One region of the Ensifer sp. Root142 genome, then DNA from elsewhere that is predicted to be linked to it. Evidence: riboswitches for the same ligand, from Rfam matches in the RefSeq annotation. Region 1 holds a riboswitch; each other region holds the start of a gene.
What was found. Region 1 has a riboswitch for cobalamin ahead of metE (5-methyltetrahydropteroyltriglutamate--homocysteine S-methyltransferase). Riboswitches for the same ligand answer to the same signal wherever they lie in the genome.
Positions count from the first base shown of each region.

Region 1 (6,849 bases):
CGGTCGAAGCTTTTGCGGCCCAGGACTTGATATTCACAGGGCCCGCGATGGGTCCGCGCCATCGGTGCGATCTTACCGGCATCAGGTGTGGCACGATGTTGGCGTTCGAAGCGAGCTGGGGAGATAAGGTTGTGTTAGTCTCCGCGCTCTCGCTTCGGGTGCGGTCAGGTGCTATGGCGAGTGCGGGCAGACGATCGTGAAGTGTAGGGCATGCGCTTCCTGGCGTTCAAGGCTGGCCCCAGCTTGTAGGGTTTGTTCTGTGACTGAAAGAAGCATCGTCAGGCAATATTTCTTTTTGGCCGGGCTGGCTGTTGTGTGCAGCATTCCTGCTCCCGCTTACGCCTCTCAAAATAATGACTTTTTTGGCCCAATGCGTGGTGAAGTCTTACATTTTGTACCCTTTCCAGAGTATATTGGAATTGGTCTAAGTGGCGGATCATTAAATCAAAGAGACGTGGCATTCTCTGTCATAAAATTGCTAGCCGTTGCGGCGAGAGTTGATACGAGACCAGAAACGAAACTTGGGAAGAGTTCAATTAGTATAATTTTTGAAAATAAAATTATTGTCAGCGGGAAAATAGACTATAAAAAATTGGCCTCGTTCCATTTCGATGGGGATGTCAAGAGTATTTTGGATGGTTCTGCGAATGCCGGTTCTGGCGACTGCGCATCCTATATCAATTTCTCAGAGGACGGACTATTCGATAGAGGGCTCGTTATAGCGAACGATGATGTAAGAGAATTGGAGCTAGCGACTTGTGTTGCCGATGCGCAAGCTCACGTGTTTGGAGTCAGCACGCGAAGTTCTAACAACAAGGATTTTTCCCGCTTCCTGACAAGGATAATGAATCTTGTTGAACAGAAGTGGAAGTGCCTCGACGCAGGGATAACGGAAGCAACGTGCAAGTTTGTGGATGGACCGGGCGAGTAAATAGAGGCGACGCCGTCGAGGTGTAATTTGCTTGAGATATCGGCATGGCTCGATGGCGGGTTCATAATGCCTCTGAGGTAGCCTTCGATCAAATTTCATTGCCCGTTTGTCCAAGGCTGCACCCAGGTGGCAGGCGCCGGGGGTTCCCCCGGCGCCGTCTCGATAGTGCTGTCGCCCATCATGCGTTTGCGGCTTCTCGCCGGGCGGCAGCAAAGGATCGCCGCAGCGCTTGCGCCGCCTGCACCATGTTGACGAGTGCCGGGCGAACTTCCTCCCACCGCCTTGTTTTCAGACCACAATCCGGATTGACCCAGATCTGCGCCGGCGTCAGACCGTCGGTCGCCTGTTCGATCAGATGCACCATCTCGTTGACAGTGGGTACCCGCGGCGAGTGGATGTCGTAGACGCCGGGGCCGATCTCGTTCGGATAGGCCTGATCGATAAAGGCGCCGAGCAACTCCATCTTCGAGCGCGAGGTTTCGATGGAGATGACATCGGCATCCATTGCCGCAATCGCCGCCATGATGTCGTTGAACTCCGAGTAGCACATGTGGGTGTGGATCTGGGTTTCGTCACCGACGCCGGAGGCGCTGATGCGGAAGCACCCGACCGCCCAGTCGAGATAGGCCTTTCGATCGGCCTGTCTCAGTGGCAGTCCCTCGCGCAGCGCCGGTTCGTCGATCTGGATCACGGCGATACCGGCCGTTTCCAGGTCGGTGACTTCGTCGCGCAGCGCCAGTGCGATCTGCCGGCATACGATCGACCGGGGCAGGTCGTCGCGCACGAACGACCATTGCAGCATCGTCACCGGGCCGGTGAGCATGCCCTTCATCGGCTTGTCCGTCAGCGACTGCGCATAGGTTGCCCAATCGACCGTCATCGGGTTCGGGCGCGAGACATCGCCGAAGATGATCGGCGGGCGTACGTAGCGCGAGCCGTAGCTCTGCACCCAACCGCTCTGAGTGAACCCATAGCCGGAGAGCTGCTCGCCGAAATACTGCACCATGTCGTTGCGCTCGAATTCGCCGTGCACCAGCACCTCGATGCCGATTTCCTCCTGCCAGCGCACGGCCTTCTCCGTCTCCTGGCGCAGGTAGGCGAGGTAGTCGACATAGCTGAGCTCGCCCTTGGCATGCAGCGATCGTGCCTGGCGCACCTCTGACGTCTGCGGGAAGGAGCCGATCGTCGTCGTCGGGAAGAGCGGCAGTGCCAGCCTGTCTTCGTGCCGGCGCCGGCGCGTTGCAAAACTCGATTGACGGCGGCTGTCTGCTGCCGTCAGGTTCTTCAAGCGTCCGGCAACGAGTGGATCGTGGACCTTGAGCGAGGTCAGCCGTGCCTCGACCGCAGCAATCGATTTTGCAAAGACCTGCTCGGGATTGGCCAGGCCCGGCTCGAATGCGCGGGCAAGCAGGCTGAGTTCGTCCAGCTTCTGCAGGGCGAAGGCAAGCCAGGAGCCGAGCTCCGGATCGAGCGCTCGTTCGAGATCGAGGTCGATTGGCACGTGCAGCAGCGAGCACGACGGTGCAAGCTCGATGCGATCGCGGCCATGCGCCTCGATCAACGGCTGCAGCCGGCGGAAGAGGCCGGCAAGATCGGTACGCCACACATTGCGGCCATCGACGACGCCGAGCGACAGCACAAGCTGTGCCGGTACCGTCTGAAGTAGCAAGTCGAGCTGTTGGGGCGCCCGCACGAGGTCGACATGCAGCCCGGCAACCGGCAGCGAAAGGGCTGTCGGCATGTTGTCACTGACCGCGCCGAAATAGGTCGCGAGCATGATTTTCAACTGCGGAAGTTCCGAGGCGAACGTCTGGTAGGTCAGCGCCAGCGCCTGGCGTTCCCGCTCAGTGAGATCGAGCACCAGGCATGGCTCGTCGATCTGCACCCATTCGACGCCGGCTTCCCCAAGCTCGGTGAGAAGCTTCGTATAAACAGGCAGCAGCCGCTCGATCAGATTGATGGTGTCGAATCCGCCGGCAAGCGCCTTGCCCAGTTTCAGGAAGGTGACGGGGCCGAGGACGACAGGGCGGGTGACATGCCCGAGCGCCTTGGCTTCGAGGAAGGCGTCAAGCGGCGCATTGCGCGTCAGCTCGAAGCGCTGATCCTCCGCGAATTCCGGAACCATGTAGTGGTAGTTCGTGTCGAACCACTTGGTCATCTCCAGCGCCTGGTTGCCCCCGTCGGGCCCGCCATGCGTGCAACCGGACGCGCAGGCGGCAGTCGTCGAACCGCGCGCCATGGCGAAATAGGCGTCGAGGTCGACCGGGCCGCCCTTCCAGCCATAGGCCGGTGGCACCGCACCAACCAGCACTGATGTGTCGAGAACCTGGTCGTAAAGCGAGAAGTCGTTCGATGGAATGATCTGGATCCCACGCGCCTTTTGCGCGGCCCAGTTTTCGGCCCGCAGCCTGGCGGCGACGTCGAGCAGGTCCTGTCTCTCGATCTTGCCGGCCCAATAGCGCTCCAGCGCGAACTTCAGTTCACGGTGGCTGCCGATACGTGGAAAGCCGAGATTGGCTGTCTTGATGGTCATTTCCTTACCCCGAAGGTTGTGGGCAAGGCTTTGAATGCGACGCATCCACGACCGAGACTGGCTCGCTCGTCAAGGCGACACATCGGACACCCCGCCCGTGGACGTTATCTATCGCGGCAGGTCTCCTGGCTTGCGGGTCAACACGAACCGTCCCGTCTTCCCGAGGCGTCTCCCTCAGTGACATCATTGGACGACCGCTCGCCGCTTACAGTTGCGGGGGCAGCTCCGGCATGAGCGCCTTGCGGCGCCGCACCGAATTCCCTCTTAGCTCCGGCCTGTCGTCAGACGAGCCGCAGAACCACGATTGTTCGACAATGCCCCGCAAAGTCGACGGCGTCAATCGTATAAAGAAATGTTTATGTCTTTATTTTCTCCATTCGGCCGAGGTCGAAAGTTTGTCGCAAGGGCGGCGACGCGACTTCATCATTTGGCGTCTGCGGCGAAAGGGCACCGCCCGGATCAGAGCCCGCTACGTGCTGCCACGGATCAGCAACATCGCCCGCGCGCGCCCGGATGCTGTCATTGTCTCGCGTCAGGCCGATGTCCCTCAGTTGGAACTCGCTGAATGTATCGATGGTCGTCGTGGCGTCGGCAGCTCTCTTGGCCGAAGTCCAGACGTGGAGGATGATCGATCGCAGTGCGCTAAGCATTGCTAACCCCTTCAGTTCTGTGGTGATGTGTTCGCGAGAAAATTGAGGATTTTGGTGGTTTCGCGCAAAGCGATTTCTCGCATGCTGCCATAAAGAATGCTTATCTCACTTCATGAGCAAGATTCCCCCCATGAGTGCGGTGCGCGCGTTCGAGGCCGCAGCCAGGCACTTGAGTTTCACCCGCGCGGCGCAGGAGCTCGGCATGACGCAAGCCGCTGTCAGCTATCAAATCCGACTGCTGGAGGACCGCACCGGCACGCCGCTGTTTGTCCGTCTGCCACGGGAAGTGCGCTTGACGGCTGCCGGACGGCAGCTTGCGCCGAAGGTGACCGAGGCGCTCGATCTACTGGGTACGGCGTTCTCCGAGATTGCCGACAAGACCGAGCATCACCTGCACATCTCGGTACTGCCAACCGTCGTCTCAAGTTGGCTTGGTTCCAGGCTCGCCTCGTTTCAGACAGCCCATCCAAACATCAGCATTCGCGTGCACATGTCCACGGAGCTGATCGACTTCAAGCGCGATGCGATTGATCTCGTGGTGCGCAGCGGCAACGGCGACTGGTCGGGCAATGAAGTGTTTCCTCTTTTCCCGATCGAATACATGCCCGTCTGTACGCCGACGTTCCTGGAAAAACATCAGCTGAAGGATCCGGCCGACGTTCTCACGGTGAGGCGCTTCGGCAACGCCAGCTGGTGGCGGCGCTGGATGACCGAAGCGGGCGTGGAACCGCCGGCCAGCAATGGCACTGAGCTGATCTTCGACGTCCAGGCAATGGATGTGGCCACCACATTGCTCGATCATGGCATTGCCATGGTCGTCTCCACCTTTGTGATTGAGGAGCTTCGCAGCGGAAAACTCATCCGGCCGTTCAACCATGTGGTCAGGGATGGCCGTGCCTATTGGCTGGTCTATCCGCAAAGCCACCGGCGGCAGAACAAGATCCAGGTGTTTCGCGAGTGGATCATTGCCGAAGCCGCCACATCGAACGCGCAGCTGGCCGCCGTGGCCGGAGAGCTTCCCTCGGTACGGTCTCAAGCCGAGATCGGTGCGAGCGCGCTCATAAGACCTGAATAGGATTTGCTGAGCGGCGGAGCATAGGAGCCGCGCTTGCTGGTCGTCAGTCCTTGCGACACCAACGCCTCGGCCTGCTTGACGGCTGCCGATACGCCATCAATGACCGGAACGCCGTATTCGGCTTGAAGTGCGCGCGCAAGATCGGCCATCCCGGCGCAGCCAAGCACGATCGCCTCGGCGCCGTCCTCAACGAGCGCCAGCTCGATTTCGCATCGCAGCTTCGCCAACGCGGGCGAAGCCTTGTCCTCAAGCTGCAGCACCGGGATGTCCGCAGCGCGAACCTTCGTCCGGGCACTCATCCCATAGCGTATGACCAGGTTCTCGATAAGCACACGCGACCGCTCGAGTGTGGTCACGACGGTGAAACGCTGAGCAAGCATGGCGGCCGTCGCCACAGCGGATTCGCAAAGCCCGACCACGGGGATGCGGGCAAGCGCGCGGGCTGCTTCCAGACCAGTATCGTCGAAGCATGCGATGACGGCGGCGTTGGCGCCTGCCGCTTCGCCGTCCCGGATTTCGGTGAGCACGCCCGGAAGCGCGATCGCGCCATCATAGTGGCCTTCGATCGAAGCCGGTCCGGACTTGGACGTCCTCGCGATGATCTCCGTGTTCGGGCCCGCGACGGCGCGGGCTGCGGCCGCCGCCTTCTCGGTCATGGATAGGGTGGTGTTCGGATTGACGATCAGAATGCGCATCGAACCTAGCTCATTTTTACCTGCCGCCGACGAAGCGTCAGAATGACGGCAAGCGCGACGAGGATGGTGGTGAAGGAGAAGAGCGTCGTGACCGTGCCCAGCGCGTAAAGCACCGGCGTCGTCACATTGGTGGTCATTCCGTAGATTTCCAATGGCAGGGTGTTGTAGCTGCCCGAGGTCATCAGTGTACGGGCGAACTCGTCGTAGGAAAGGGTGAAGCCGAAGAGGCCGACCCCGATCAGGCTCGGCGCTATCATCGGCAGCACCACATGCCGAAACGTCTGCCACGGGGTGGCGCCGAGATCGCGGGCCGCCTCTTCATAGGCCGGCGAAAAGCGGTTGAAGACGGCAAACATGATCAAGACGCCAAAGGGTAGGGTCCAGGTAAGATGTGCGCCGAAGCCGGAGGAATACCAGGCGGGCTTCAGGCCAAACTGCTGGAAGACGACACCGATCCCGAGCGAGATGATGATCGAGGGCACGACCAGGCTGGCAACGGTCAGGTAGAAGAGGGCCGTCGCCCCCTTGAAGCGGTGGCGAAAGGCAAGGCCGGCGAGGAGCGCCACGACGACGTTGACCACCATCACCATCAGTCCCAGCGTGAATGAGCGGCGGAAGGACGCGCCGAAGTCGCCGACCGCCTGTTTCTCGAAGAGATTGTAGAACCAGTGCAGCGAAAGTCCGTTCAACGGAAATGTGAGACCGCCATTCGGCCCCTGAAAGGACAGGATCAGCACCGCCGACAACGGCCCGTAGAGAAACAGCACGAACAGGGCGAAGAAGCCCGCGAGCAGGTAGAATTCAAGGGTGCGCCGCTCATGGTTCATCTCAGAGTTCCTTTCGGATATCAACGACCCGAAGGATCGCGGCGACCATCAGGAGCACGACGATCAGCAGCACTACCGCATTGGCGGCCGCAGCCGGATATTGCAGCAGTGACATCTGGTTCTTCATCATCAGCGCGA
Region 1 is NZ_LMFK01000001.1:634,252-641,100, forward strand. Features, by position in the region: gene ASD52_RS03110 (hypothetical protein) at 260-931, shown strand; gene metE (5-methyltetrahydropteroyltriglutamate--homocysteine S-methyltransferase) at 1,110-3,464, opposite strand; cobalamin riboswitch at 3,562-3,782, opposite strand; gene ASD52_RS03125 (LysR substrate-binding domain-containing protein) at 4,245-5,189, shown strand; gene ASD52_RS03130 (aspartate/glutamate racemase family protein) at 5,147-5,884, opposite strand; gene ASD52_RS03135 (ABC transporter permease) at 5,890-6,711, opposite strand; partial or broken gene ASD52_RS03140 (ABC transporter permease) at 6,713-6,849, opposite strand, start outside.

Region 2 (6,849 bases), on a different contig from region 1:
GGCCGTCCTTCCGGCTGGTCGAAGCGATCAGGCACCAGCATAAGACGCCATGGAATTCAGTGCAGGCTTTTCAGTTCAGCGCGCTGCAGCGGGTACGGTAGCGGTAGCATGGGCGAGCGCAAGGGGCTAGCGGACCTGCGAGAACGTGAACGCCCTGTCGCCGTGGTACCATATGAATTCGTTTTCCTTGCCGCTAAGTCCTCCGGGATTTCGCAGCACCATTCCGCAGAGGTTCGTTGTCTTGAGCCACAGGAAGCAAACCTCGTCCCTGTCAAACTTGACCTCGACATCGGTCATGCGACCAGCGCCGAGGGAAGCCCAGCCTCCTGTCAGAGTGGCCACGCCCCCGGTTGAAATGACAGCCTCATGTTCCTCGCCCGAGTCCAGCATGCGTCCATGCAGCCGATGCCCCAGGAATAGTGAGCGGGCTTCGTCGGCTTCCAGTCTGTTCCTGCCTACGAAGTCGGCGTTCATCAAGGTCTCAGGCACGCCGGCCAGGCGCAGTCCCCGGTAGAAGAGCTCGCTATCCGCCAGCTTTGCCAGATCCATGGGCGGGCTGGTCGAGATGGTGGCGGCAGTGCCACCGCGTGCGAGGCGAAGCGCGTTGAAACGAGTGATCGCTGCCTGCGCTTCCGTGTTCCGGCCGAGGTGCGCGTAAGCGGAGGCGAGAAGAAGGAAAGAACCGTCATCCTGAGGATTGAGTTCGATGCTGCGCTTCACCGCAGCCACCGACGCCTCGAAATCCTCCAGGCTGAACTGCGTCAGTCCAAGAACGTAAATGAAGAAGGACGGAGAGTGCGGATCGAGGCGCATGGCCGTACGGATATAGGGCAGGGCCTCCGCTGGGCGGCCGGCGGAGGTCAGCACGAAGGCCGTCAGCGCGTAGCTCCAGGAATCGCCGGGTTCGAGCGCGATCGCTTCCTTGAGTTCGGCGAGCGCATCGGCATGCTGCCAGGCCGCTTCGGACAGGAGAGCGGCCGCCTGATAGGCGAGCGCTGTTTTGTGTTTCTGCGCGGTCCTTAGAAATTGTAGCGCCTTGGCTCTAGCTTCGATCCGCGAGATATCAAGCCGATAATGCCAACGCCACAGGTAGACGCGCGCGTAGACCATGGCGGCGGCGGCATAGGCTCGTCCATAGGCAGGATCGAGCGCAATCGCCTGCTCGAAAAAAGGCACTGCCTTTGCAAAATCTTCGGGGGTCGTGCGCCGGTGATGCTCCCAGCCGCGCAGGAACGCATCGAAGGCCGCCGGGACCGTCGTTTCCTTGCGTCCGAAGGCCATCTGCTCGTCAGGATTCAACCGAAGCGCAAGCGCGTCGGCAATGCCGCGCATCACTTCGTCCTGCAGCGCAAAGACATCGGAAAGTGAACCGTCGAACTTGCCGGCCCAAACGTGGCCGCCGCTGAGAGAATCTATGAGCTGAGCATTGATCCGTAGCTGTTCTCCGGCACGCTGCACACTGCCTTCGAGGACGTATCGGACACCGAGTTCCTTGGACACCTGCCTGGGTGTCACCGCCCTGCCCTTGTAGGTGAAGGTCGAGTTACGCGCGATAACGAACAAGCCGGATACCTGAGCCAGCTCGGTGACAAGGCCATCGGTCATGCCATCGGCGAAATACTCCTGCCTGGGATCGTCGCTCACGTTGGCAAACGGAAGCACCGCGATCGACGGCTTGTCCGGCGCGGTCAGGTTCGGTGGTTGTATCTGGACCGTTTCCACAGGCGACTCCCAGGGCCGCCACCAGGCCACGCCGGCAGCAGCGCCGAGCACGACAGCAGACGTAACGAGTGCCGCCCAGCGCTTCGCGTGGCGCCCAGCGACCTTTACGCTGCCGGGGCGGGCTTCGTTCAGCCCCAGCCGGTAAGTCCGCACCGGCTTTTCGATATGCTTCAGGCGTTGTTCGCCGAGAAAGACGAAGCCGACATCGAGGTGCTTCTCGACCTGGTCGTAGGCGGTGCCGGAGATGATGATCCCACCCGGTTCGGCGAGGCTCTGCAGGCGCTCGGCAATGATCACTCCATCGCCGTGAATGTCGTCGCCTTCAACGATGACGTCGCCAAGATTGATGCCGATGCGGAATTCCAGTCGACCCTGATCGGAGCCGCGGCTTTCGGATTTCGCGCGCTGAACCTCCACCGCACAACGGACCGCCTCGACGACACTCTGGAACTCGACCAATAACCCGTCGCCCATGGTCTTGATCAACCGCCCGCGATGTGCGGCAATCCTTTGTTCGAACAGGCCGTGCAGATCGGCCTGAAAGCGGGCACACGTACCCTCTTCGTCGGCTTGGGTGAGCAGTCCATAGCCGGAAACGTCGGCAATCATCACGGCGGTGAGCCTGCGTTCCATCTGCCTTCCGGATAATCGAAACGACTTTCGGCTACTCTATCGCAATATCTGACGTTGCTAAAATAAAGTTCAGTTGCCGTGGAGCGTCCGCTCCGACGTCGACTACAGCGCCGCGCGTCTTACTGGACGCGCAAAGGTCGCTGTAACACTTTGAATTGCTGCATGTTTTTATCCTTAGGTCGAATACCATCTAAGGATAAAAACATGCAGGAGTGGCCTTTGCGGCCTGCTGCCGGCAAATTGTCGCGCGCCGCATCTCGACGGGTGGCGTGTCGCACGCGTCGATTGACTTTGCGGCGCCCGCTTCCTAATCATCTGACGTTGGATGGTTTCCCCGGATCGTGGCGATGCGGGGGAATAATTGGGAATGTGACGGATGGACCCAAATCGGGCATCCTTATCGCAGCCGACCCCGCGACTGTAGAACGGTCAGGGTTCGCCATCGGGCTGATAGCCGGCTTCCTTTCGATTGCATGGGGCAATCGAAGGCGGTTTGGAATTCAGCCGGAAAAGCCACTGGCGTGGCTTCGTGATCAGCCGGGTTGGACGCCTCTTCTTCTACGAATCGTCCGCCTTTCACGAAACCAGAAAACGCCGGGAAGGTGAGGCGGGCCGTTCGGGCCCAAGCATCGGTCTTCGCGTGATCACGCGGGGCGCGATGTGGTGGGCTCGTGACGCCGTGAGCCAGGAGACCTGCCGTCCGACAGGGGCATTCCGCCCGAAGGGAAGCCCGCTTCCCACGCCATCACGGAGGTTGTCTTGGCTCATCGATCGTTTCCCGAACGCGCCGTCGGCGCGGTGAAATCCTGTTGCCGCTCGAATTCGCGACCAAGCGCGTGAGGCTGCAACGCACATGAGCATTTCCCATGCCGGGCCGGTTCTGGTCCTCGGCGGTGCCCGTTCCGGCAAATCCAGCTTTTCCGAAAGGCTCGTCGAAGCCTCCGGGCTCGGCATGCACTATGTCGCGACCGGCCGTGCCTGGGACGACGAGATGCGCGAGCGCATCGACCATCACCGGGCAAGGCGCGGCGAAGGCTGGACGACGCATGAAGAGCCGCTCGACCTCGTTTCGCTGCTGACGCGCATCGATGACGAGAACCGCGTGGTGCTCGTCGACTGCCTGACGCTGTGGGTCACCAACCTGATGATGGAAGGGCGCGACATGGCGGCAGAGTTCGCGGCCCTTGCCGCTTTCCTGCCGGAGGCGCGGGCGCGCCTCATCCTTGTTTCCAACGAAGTCGGCCTCGGCATCGTGCCCGAGAACCGCATGGTCCGCGATTTCCGCGACCATGCCGGCCGGCTTCACCAGATCGTTGCGGAGAAATCCGCGGAAGTTTACTTTGTCGCGGCCGGATTGCCGCTGAAAATGAAGGGTTGATCCATGACCACTGCCAGAGCCAACCAGGGCAAGATCCCGGCGACCGTCATCACCGGCTTCCTCGGTGCCGGCAAGACGACGATGATCCGCAATCTGCTGCAGAACGCCGATGGCAAGCGCATTGCGCTCATCATCAACGAGTTCGGCGATCTCGGCGTCGACGGCGACGTGCTGAAGGGCTGCGGCGCAGAAGCCTGCTCGGAAGACGATATCATTGAGCTTACCAATGGCTGCATCTGCTGCACGGTTGCCGATGATTTCATCCCGACCATGACCAAGCTGCTCGAGCGCGAAAATCGTCCTGACCATATCATCATTGAAACCTCGGGCCTCGCTTTGCCGCAGCCGCTGATCGCCGCCTTCAACTGGCCTGATATCCGCAGCGAAGTCACCGTCGATGGCGTCGTCACCGTGGTCGACAGTGCCGCCGTTGCCGCCGGCCGTTTTGCCGACGACCATGACAAGGTCGATGCGTTGCGTGTCGAGGACGACAATCTCGACCACGAAAGCCCGATCGAGGAACTGTTCGAGGACCAGTTGACCGCCGCCGACCTGATCGTGCTCAACAAGACCGATCTGATCGACGCCTCCGGCCTCAAGGCCGTGCGCGACGAGGTCGCTTCGCGCACTAACCGCAAGCCAACAATGATCGAGGCGAAGAACGGCGAAGTTGCCGCTGCCATCCTGCTCGGCCTCGGCGTCGGCACGGAAAGCGATATCGCCAACCGCAAGTCTCACCACGAGATGGAACATGAGGCCGGCGAGGAGCACTCTCATGACGAGTTCGACAGCTTCGTCGTCGAGCTCGGCGCGATTGCCGATCCGGCAGGTTTCATCGATCGCCTCAAGGGCGTGATATCAGAGCATGACGTGCTGCGCCTCAAGGGCTTTGCCGACGTGCCCGGCAAGCCGATGCGCCTGCTGATCCAGGCCGTTGGCGCCCGCATCGACCAGTATTACGACCGTGCCTGGGCGGCTGGCGAGAAGCGCGGTACGCGCCTCGTCGTCATCGGCCTGCACGACATGGACGAAGCTGCGGTGCGCGCCGCCATCACCGCACTCGCCTAACTCCTTGAAGCAACGCAATTCCAGGAAAGCCATTTCACGCTTTTCCTGGAATTGCTCGAACGGACAGAAACATGCATCTGCTTCTCGCCCAGAAAGGAACGATCGCCGACGGCAACGAGGCGATCGACCTGGGGCAAACGCCGGCCGACGTGCTTTTCCTGTCGGCCGCCGACACCGAGCTTTCGTCGATCGCGGCGGCCCATGGCCGGCGCGACGGGGAGCTGAGCCTGCGCATCGCCAGCCTGATGAACCTGATGCACCCGATGTCGGTCGACACCTATGTCGAGCGCACGGCAAGGCATGCAAAACTCATCGTGGTCAGGCCGCTCGGTGGCGCCAGCTATTTCCGTTATGTGCTGGAAGCATTGCATGCCGCCGCCGTCACCCACCGCTTCCAGATCGCGGTGCTGCCCGGCGACGACAAGCCCGATCCCGGCCTCGAGCCGTTTTCGACCGTTGAGGCCGACGACCGCCAGCGCCTCTGGGCCTATTTCACCGAGGGCGGCGCTGACAATGCCGGCCTGTTCCTCGACTACGCCGAGGCGTTGATCTCAGACGCGGAAAAGCCGCAGCCGGCAAAACCGCTGCTCAAGGCCGGCATCTGGTGGCCGGGCGCGGGCGTCATCGGCGTCAGCGAATGGAAGGCACGTGTCCAAGAGCGGATGGTCGCGGGGGAGGGATTCGAACCCCCGACAGTCGGGATCTGCTTTTATCGCGCCCTGGTCCAGAGCGGCGAGACCCGGCCGGTCGAAGCGCTGATCGAGGCGCTTGCCGCCGAAGGCATGCGCGTGTTGCCGCTGTTTGTCTCCAGCCTCAAGGATGCCGTTTCGGTCGGCACGCTGCAATCGATTTTTTCCGAGGCGGCACCCGACGTGGTGATGAACGCCACCGGCTTTGCCGTTTCCTCGCCCGGTGCCGACAGGCAGCCGACCGTGTTGGAATCAACCGGCGCGCCGGTGCTGCAGGTGATCTTCTCCGGATCGTCGCGCGCGCAATGGCAGGCCTCGCCGCAGGGGCTGATGGCGCGCGATCTCGCCATGAACGTTGCCTTGCCGGAGGTCGATGGCCGCATTCTGGCGCGCGCCGTCTCCTTCAAGGCGGCCTCGATCTACGATCCCAAGGTCGAAGCCAACATCGTCGGGCACGAACCGCTTTCCGACCGGGTCCGCTTTGCCGCCAGGCTTGCGGTCAATTGGGCAAAACTGCGCCGCGCCCGTCCGGCCGAACGGCGGATCGCCATCATCATGGCCAATTACCCCAATCGCGATGGCCGACTCGGCAATGGCGTCGGGCTCGATACGCCGGCGGGCACGGTTGAAGTGCTGCGCGCCATGGCGAGCGAAGGTTATCCCGTCGCCGGCGTGCCTGAGGATGGCGATGCACTGATCGGCTACCTGATGGCTGGGCCGACCAACGCGGCGAGCCGCGATCGCGAGATCCGCGAAGTTCTTTCGTTCAGCGATTACAATACGTTCTTCGATTCGCTTCCGAAACAGATTCAGGATGAGGTCAGCGACCGCTGGGGTGCGCCGGAAACCGACCCGTTCTTCCTCGATGGCGCCTTCGCGCTGCCGCTTGCCCGCTTCGGCGAGATTGTCGTCGGCATCCAGCCGGCGCGCGGCTACAACATCGATCCGAAGGAAAGCTACCATTCGCCGGATCTGGTGCCGCCGCACGGATATCTCGCCTTCTACGCTTTCCTGCGCAACCAGTTCGGCGCGCAGGCCATTGTGCATATGGGCAAGCACGGCAATCTGGAATGGCTGCCCGGCAAGGCCTTAGCGCTGTCGGAGACCTGTTATCCCGAGGCGATCTTTGGGCCGCTACCGCATGTCTACCCCTTCATCGTCAACGATCCCGGCGAGGGCACGCAAGCCAAGCGCCGCACCAGCGCCGTCATCATCGACCATTTGACGCCGCCGCTGACGAGGGCGGAATCCTATGGGCCGCTGAAGGATCTCGAAGCGCTGGTCGACGAATATTACGACGCGGCCGGCGGCGATCCGCGCCGGCTCAGGCTGCTCAGCCGGCAGATCCTCGACCTCGTG
Region 2 is NZ_LMFK01000044.1:342,555-349,403, reverse strand. Features, by position in the region: gene ASD52_RS30195 (class I SAM-dependent methyltransferase) at 1-101, shown strand, start outside; gene ASD52_RS30190 (adenylate/guanylate cyclase domain-containing protein) at 127-2,355, opposite strand; cobalamin riboswitch at 2,665-3,071, shown strand; gene cobU (bifunctional adenosylcobinamide kinase/adenosylcobinamide-phosphate guanylyltransferase) at 3,209-3,733, shown strand; gene cobW (cobalamin biosynthesis protein CobW) at 3,737-4,801, shown strand; gene cobN (cobaltochelatase subunit CobN) at 4,873-6,849, shown strand, end outside.
Region 2: linked by a shared signal. The riboswitch ahead of cobU (bifunctional adenosylcobinamide kinase/adenosylcobinamide-phosphate guanylyltransferase) and the one ahead of metE (5-methyltetrahydropteroyltriglutamate--homocysteine S-methyltransferase) in region 1 are both predicted to bind cobalamin.

Region 3 (6,849 bases), 150 kb from region 1:
TGGCTCTGGCCGGCTTCGGCAGCAACGGCTGCGTCGGTCGGCTGCGCTGGCGTCGCGGCGTTTTGCGCCGGTTGGGCAGCACCCGCTGCAGGCTGCTGCACGTTCGCTGCCGGCTGCGCCTTGCCGTCGGCGGCCGGTTGTGTGTTCTGGGCAGGCTGCGCGCCGCCCTCGGCAGGCACTGCCGGAGCTTGAGCGGGCTTCTCGCCGGGTTGCGTCGTCGTCTGCACCGGTTGGGCGTTTTGCGCCACGACAGTGCCGGCACCGGCCAGCGACAGCAGGCAGACAGAAACAGCGAACAACTTTGCCACGAAATGCAATTTCAAAACCCTCGGAAGCCCAGACCTCGCCCGGATGCGGAATCGCCCCGGCAGCCGTCACAATGCGGTTTGAATACGAAAGACGGCGGAAAGATGCAAAGACACGGTAAAACATGCCTTCACAGCCCGTAAAACTGTCAGAATCCTGCGCCCGGCTGCGCCAGATAGGTCAGTTCCGCCGCCGTCGACGTCCGACCGACGAAGGCGTTGCGGTGCGGGAAGCGACCATAGGTCTCGATCACCTCCCGGTGCCGGATTGCATAATCGATATACATGGGATCGCCGAGCTCGGTGAAAAGCTTCACCGCCATCGTCTGATCCGTCAGGTTCTCCGAGTGCTCGAACGGCATGTAGAAGAACGCCCGCCACTCCGGCCGGACCGCCATGTCGGCGCCGGCGCCGACGGCGAGCTTGGCTTCCCGGAGCGCCAGGCCGTCGGTCGCAAAGGCAAGCGGCGTCCCCCGATACATGTTGCGCGGCAACTGATCGAGAAGCACGATTGCCGCCAGCCGGTTTTCCGGCGTCGCCCGCCAGATGTCGCCGATCTCCCTGGCAAGGGCGAGGTGCGACGCCTGGAAGCGCAGGAAGCAATGTTCGTCCAGCTCGCGCGACGGCTTGAACCAGTGGTCGAGCGACAGTTCCTCGAACCAGAATTTCAGCACTTCATCCGGGGTGCAGGCCTCAGCTTGATGGGTCATTCGCTCCTCATGTCATGCCGTGGGGACGGTCGACCTATCAGATAGGCGGCAATCGCACCGTGTCCATGCCGCTGGCTTACGCGCGACGCTTCAAAATGGCAATAAAAGCCATGCCGCCGACAAGCCCGGTGATGACGCCGATCGGCATATCCTCGGGCGCCATGACGACGCGGGAAAAGAGGTCCGCCCAGATCAGCACCAGCGCCCCGACGAAGGCCGAAAGCGGGATGACCCGGACATTGTCGCTGCCGGCAAACAGCCGCACGAAATGCGGCACCATCAGGCCGACAAAGCCGATCGCGCCGGAAAAAGCGACCATGACCCCGGTCAGAAGTGCGGTGACGACGAAGAGGACGAGGCGGAACCGGCGAACGGGAATGCCGAGCGTCGTTGCCGTCTCGTCGCCCATGGCAAGCGCATTGATCTCGCGCGCCCTCAGCACGAGGTAGCCGAGGCAGGCTGTCAGCACCACCGCGGGATAGACAAGATGCGGCCATTGCGCGAGCCCGAGACCGCCGAGCATCCAGAAAATCACCGTATGCACCGCCCTTGGATCCCCGAGGAAAATCATCAGGTTGCCGACAGACGTCAAGGTGAAGGCAACGGCCACGCCTGATAGCACCAGCCGGTCGGCATTGGTGCCGAGCACCCTTGTCACGAGCGCAACAAGTGCGGTCGCAGCCAGCGCGCCGGCAAAGGCAAACAGCGGCACCGTGGCAAGGCCGAGAATGAGTCCGGTGTGCAGTAGCGCGATGATCGCGCCGAGCGCGCCGCCGGAGGACACACCGAGCAGATGCGGATCGGCAAGCGGATTGCGGGTAACCGCCTGCAGCACGGCGCCGGTCAAGGCCAGCCCGGCTCCAACCAGCCCGGCAAGCACGACACGCGGCAGGCGCACGTCCCAGACAATGCTTTCGCGCCCCGCCGACCAGACGACGTCGACGCTGCCGGGCGACAGCTTCGAGGCGATGATCGACCAGACGGTCGAGACCGGGATGGGCGCTGAACCCCATGAGACGGCGGCAGTGATCGTCAGGCACAGCAACAGCAGCGCCGCGAGAATGGCGGTCGTGGTTTTCACAGTCCGTCCCTGGTCAATTATTGGAATGGAAAGGCGGGAACATGCGAAACGGCATGCTCCCGCAGGCCGCCTCGGTTACATCGCCTGCCCGTGAAAGGCCCTGGCAAGGCGCGCAATGGCATCGATGTTGCGTGGACCCGGTGTCGCCTCGACATAATCGAGCACGACGAAGCGGTCATTCCTGACGGCATCGATGTTCTTGAAGGCGGGGTTGCTCTTCATGAAGGCGATCTTCTGCTCGGCGGTGACCTCGCCATAGTTGACGATCACCACCACCTCAGGGTTCTTGTCGATCACCGGCTCCCAGGAAATCTCGGTCCAGCTCTTCTCGATGTCGTCCATGACGTTGACGCCGCCCGCCGCCTCGATCATTGCCGTCGGGATACCGAACCGGCCTGACGTGAACGGCTTCTCCTCGCCGGAATCATAGACGAAGACGCGGGTCGGGCGTTCGATGCCGCCGGTGTCTGCAGTGATCTTGTCGAGATCGCGGCGATAACCGTCGACCAGCGCCTGCGCCCGATCCTCGACGCCGAAGATGCGGCCGAGATTGAGGATATCGACGAACATGTCGTCCATGACAGGCTTGCCCTTGGCCATGACGTGAATGCAGGATTCGGTCAGCTCATAGACGTTGATCTTGAAGGGTTCGAGCGTTTCCGGCGTCACCTCGCCCCCGACCTTCATGCCGTAGTTCCAGCCGGCGAAGTAGAAGTCGGCGTCGGCATTGAGCAGCACTTCCTTGGTCGGATATTTTTCCGAAAGCTCCGGCAGCGCCTTGACGCCTTCGCGCAGCTTTTCGTCCAGCGTCTTCCAGCCGGATACGCCGGTATAGCCGACCATGCGGTCCTGCAATTTCAGAGCCAGCATCATTTCAGTGAGGTTGACGTCGTTGGAAACGGCGCGCTTCGGTGCTGAATCGAAGGTCACCTCGCGGTTGCAGCTCTTGACGGTCACGGGATAGGCGAGCGCCGGCGTTGCCGCCAGAACCAGCAGGGCAAAGGCGGAATGGGCAATGAAGGTCTTCATGAAATCAGTTCCTGTCGAGCAAGTGAAAAGGAAAAGCGTGCGCCGCTCGAAACGGCATTGTTGTGGGCAGTGGCGGTGACGCCGAAGGCGGCGGAAAGCGCTTGTGGGTTGAGCACGTCTTCGGGCGGGCCGAAGGCCGTCATGCGTCCCTCCGTCAGGATCGCCACATCGGTCGCGAACTCGGCTGCCAGGTTGATGTCGTGCAGCGTGGTGACGATCGTCAGCTGCAGCGTCTGCAACAACTCGAGAATTTCGAGCTGGTGGCGGATATCGAGATGGTTTGTCGGCTCGTCGAGAATGATGATGCGCGGCTGCTGGGCAAGCGCCCGGGCGATCAGCACCCGCTGCTTCTCGCCGCCCGAAAGCGTCGCGAATTGCCGCCCGGCAAGGTGGGTGAGATCGAGATGCTCGAGCGCGTGCGCAACCGTCTCGCGGTCCCTCGCGGTCCAGCCGCTCATGCCCTCACGCCGGGGGATGCGGCCCATCATCACCACGTCGCGCACGCTGAAGGGAAAGTCGCTCGGCATTTCCTGCAGCACGACGGCAATGATCTTTGCCGCCTCGCGCGCCGTCATCGCCCAGATGTCGACGCCATCGACCTCGATTGCGCCCGCTATCGGCTGGGCCGAGCGATAGAGGCAGCGCAGCAGCGAGGTCTTGCCGGCACCGTTCGGCCCGAGAATGGCAAGCCGGCTGCCGGGCGCAATGGCAAAGTCGATCTCGCGGACCAGCCGCAGGTCCGGGCGCGGTCCCCAATCCAGGGCGTGGACCCGAAGCCCGGCCCCTGTCGCGGTGCAGCTCATCGGCTCGTCCCTCCCCGCGCCATCATTGGAAATGCCAGCCGATGTCTTCGGAGACCAGCATCGCTGCCGGGATGCGCGCCAGCGTCTTGCCGTTGAGCCCGCGCGGCCTCTCGGCCGCCCGCGTCATGCCATCGCCCCTTCCGGCATAGGTGGTCGCGAACGAGACGAGATCATCGATATCCTCCTCGGGCGAGATATCGCCAAAGAGGTAGGTCGCCTTGCCGGTTGCCTGGAAAGCGATGGTGCAAGGCCTGGTACACGCGGCCATGCAGACCGTCCCAGTAATGGAGAAATCCCGGTCGAGCGGCTCGCCGAGCGCGGCAATACTGCGGTTCAGCCGCTGGATCAGATCCGCTCCCGGACGGCATGGGCCGCCGGTGAAACGGCAATCGGTGCAGACCGTTATCGTGTGCTGTCGGGAAACCGGATTGGCCATGTCTCTTCTCCTCCGGATTGGTCCGGAGAGAATGTGGCAACGCGGCATGATGACGGATGACCGTCGCGCAAAAACCAGTTCTTTTCCATCGGAACACCCCGTCCGTTGTGGTTGATCGGTTCGATGGCAGGTCTCCTGGCTCGCGGGTCGCGGCGCATCCACGTCTTCCCGGCTGATCGCCAGTGACATGGTGTGAATGCGCTTTCCGCTCACAGTTGCGGGGGCAGCCACGGTTTCGGCCCCATTTGGGTCGTCCGCTCCGTGTTCCCTTTTCAGCCGCTTCCGCATTGTCGCGGTTGCAGCACCATCAAAGCCTTCGTCGCACACTTCGGCGGAGGTGACAACCGCCGCGACAGCACGGCCTTGGCCTATCAACATGTCGCATTTTTTCATGCGCATTTGTTATGTGATAACATAACATTATTCAACACAAAAATATGTTGACCAACTCGCCCGCACCGACCAACGGGCGTATCCTTCGATGGCGCCTGTGTGGAAAAGGAGATCTGCCATGGCCGCCTATCTGATTGCGGATGTCGAGGTCACCGATGCCGCGGCCTTTGAAGAATACATACGGGAAGTGCCGGCAACGGAGGCGCGCTATGGTGGCCGATATTTGGGGCGCGGTGGCGCTACCCGGGTGCTCGAGGGAGACTGGGAGCCGCACCGGCTCGTCATTGTCGAGTTCCCGGACATGCACTCCTTGCTCGAGTGGTACAACTCGCCGGCGTATCAACGCCTCAAGGCGATCCGAGAGCGCTGCGCCAAGACGCGGATCATGACGCTGGAAGGCGTTGCCACCTAAGCAGTCGGGCCGTCATTGTTCCAGCAGCTTCCGACGTTTACCGCAAAGGTGCGGCATTGGCATATCAACATGCGGCATATTTTCATATTCATCTGTTATGTAATATCATAATACAACACAAGCTAACGAATGATGCCTGCGACGCACATTGGCAGAGCACTTCTCACGCCATCAGGACGATCGATCGCGACTGTCAACCGGACCTATTAATCTGGCATCAGCGTTTGCCGGCGACGGTCATAAGACATTGCTCGACCAACGGACCGGCAACTCTGTGCTGGAAGCGATTTCAAGAGGCGTTGTCAGGCGATACTTCATCTGCCTGGGGTGCCTCATTCCGGTGCGGCGATACGAATGGGACGTGTCCCGACTGGAGCGCCGGTCGCCCGGTCGATGGTGACGGGATCGATCTCCGTTCCGGTCTCGGCGTCGAAGAACCGGGTTACCTCGCCCCCGCCGCGATGCTTGCGTCCCCACGCGCCGATGGCAAACAGAACCGGCAGGAAGTCTTGGCCAGCTTCGGTCAGGACATATTCGTCTCGTGGCGGACGATCGGAATAGCGGCGTTTCTCCAGCAGCCCCTCCTCCGTCAGCGCTGAAAGCCGCCCCGTCAGCATCGTCGGCGCGATACCAAGACTTTTGCGGAAATCATCGAAGCGGGTCAGGCCCGCATGGGCATCTCGCATGATCAGCATGCTCCAGGCATCCCCCACAAGCGCAAGGCTCCTGGCGATCAGGCATGGCTGGCTCGACAGATTTTTCATGTTAGTATCTTTTTGATAGTGACTAACTACTAATTTAATAGTAACTGAATGTTCAGCGATATTCCATGATAAAATGAAAGCACAAGCCGATGAGCAAGACAGAACGCGGCATTGCCCTGGTCACGGGCGCTTCCTCAGGCATTGGGTTGGTGACAGCACGAGCGCTGCGGCACGATGGCTACCGTGTCTTCGGTACCAGCCGAAAGCCGATGCCCGATACCCCGGACGGGATCACGATGCTGATCTGCGATGTAACCGATGACGCATCGGTGCAGACAACCGTCGACGAGGTTCTAAGTCGCGCAGGACGGATTGATCTTCTTGTCAACAATGCCGGGATCGGACTGCTCGGCGGCGCTGAGGAATCCACGACGAAACAGGCGAAAGCCGTCTTCGACGTAAACGTGTTCGGCATCATACGCATGACAAATGCGGTGCTGCCCACGATGAGACGGCAGCATCGAGGACGGATCGTCAACCTCAGCTCCATACTCGGGCTGATCCCCGCCCCCTACAATGCGCTCTACGCATCGACCAAACATGCCATCGAAGGCTATTCGGAGTCTCTTGACCACGAAGTGCGAACGCAAGGCATCCGCATCGTGCTTGTCGAGCCCGGCGTAACCCGCACATCCTTCGAAGAGAACATCACGCGACCGGACCGCCCGCTTGCCGTTTACGACACGGTTCGCGCCGACGCGGAGAGGCTGATGCGCGACATCGTCGCGAAGGGCGATGCACCCGAGGTGGTCGCCGAAGCCGTCGTAAGGGCCGCCAATGCGGCATCGCCCAAACGACGCTACACCGCCGGAAAAGCTGCAGGACAAGTCCGTTTCATGCGTCGCTTCCTGCCCGAGTCCATCGTCGACAAGAACCTTCGGAAGTTCAGCAGACTTCCCGATTGAGCTGTCGCCGC
Region 3 is NZ_LMFK01000001.1:487,520-494,368, reverse strand. Features, by position in the region: gene ASD52_RS02480 (mechanosensitive ion channel domain-containing protein) at 1-323, opposite strand, end outside; gene ASD52_RS02475 (DUF924 family protein) at 455-1,015, opposite strand; gene ASD52_RS02470 (iron ABC transporter permease) at 1,092-2,096, opposite strand; gene ASD52_RS02465 (ABC transporter substrate-binding protein) at 2,172-3,125, opposite strand; gene ASD52_RS02460 (ABC transporter ATP-binding protein) at 3,122-3,928, opposite strand; gene ASD52_RS02455 (DUF1636 domain-containing protein) at 3,951-4,364, opposite strand; cobalamin riboswitch at 4,472-4,688, opposite strand; gene ASD52_RS02450 (DUF1330 domain-containing protein) at 4,876-5,169, shown strand; gene ASD52_RS02445 (helix-turn-helix domain-containing protein) at 5,502-5,933, opposite strand; gene ASD52_RS02440 (oxidoreductase) at 6,023-6,838, shown strand.
Region 3: linked by a shared signal. The riboswitch ahead of ASD52_RS02455 (DUF1636 domain-containing protein) and the one ahead of metE (5-methyltetrahydropteroyltriglutamate--homocysteine S-methyltransferase) in region 1 are both predicted to bind cobalamin.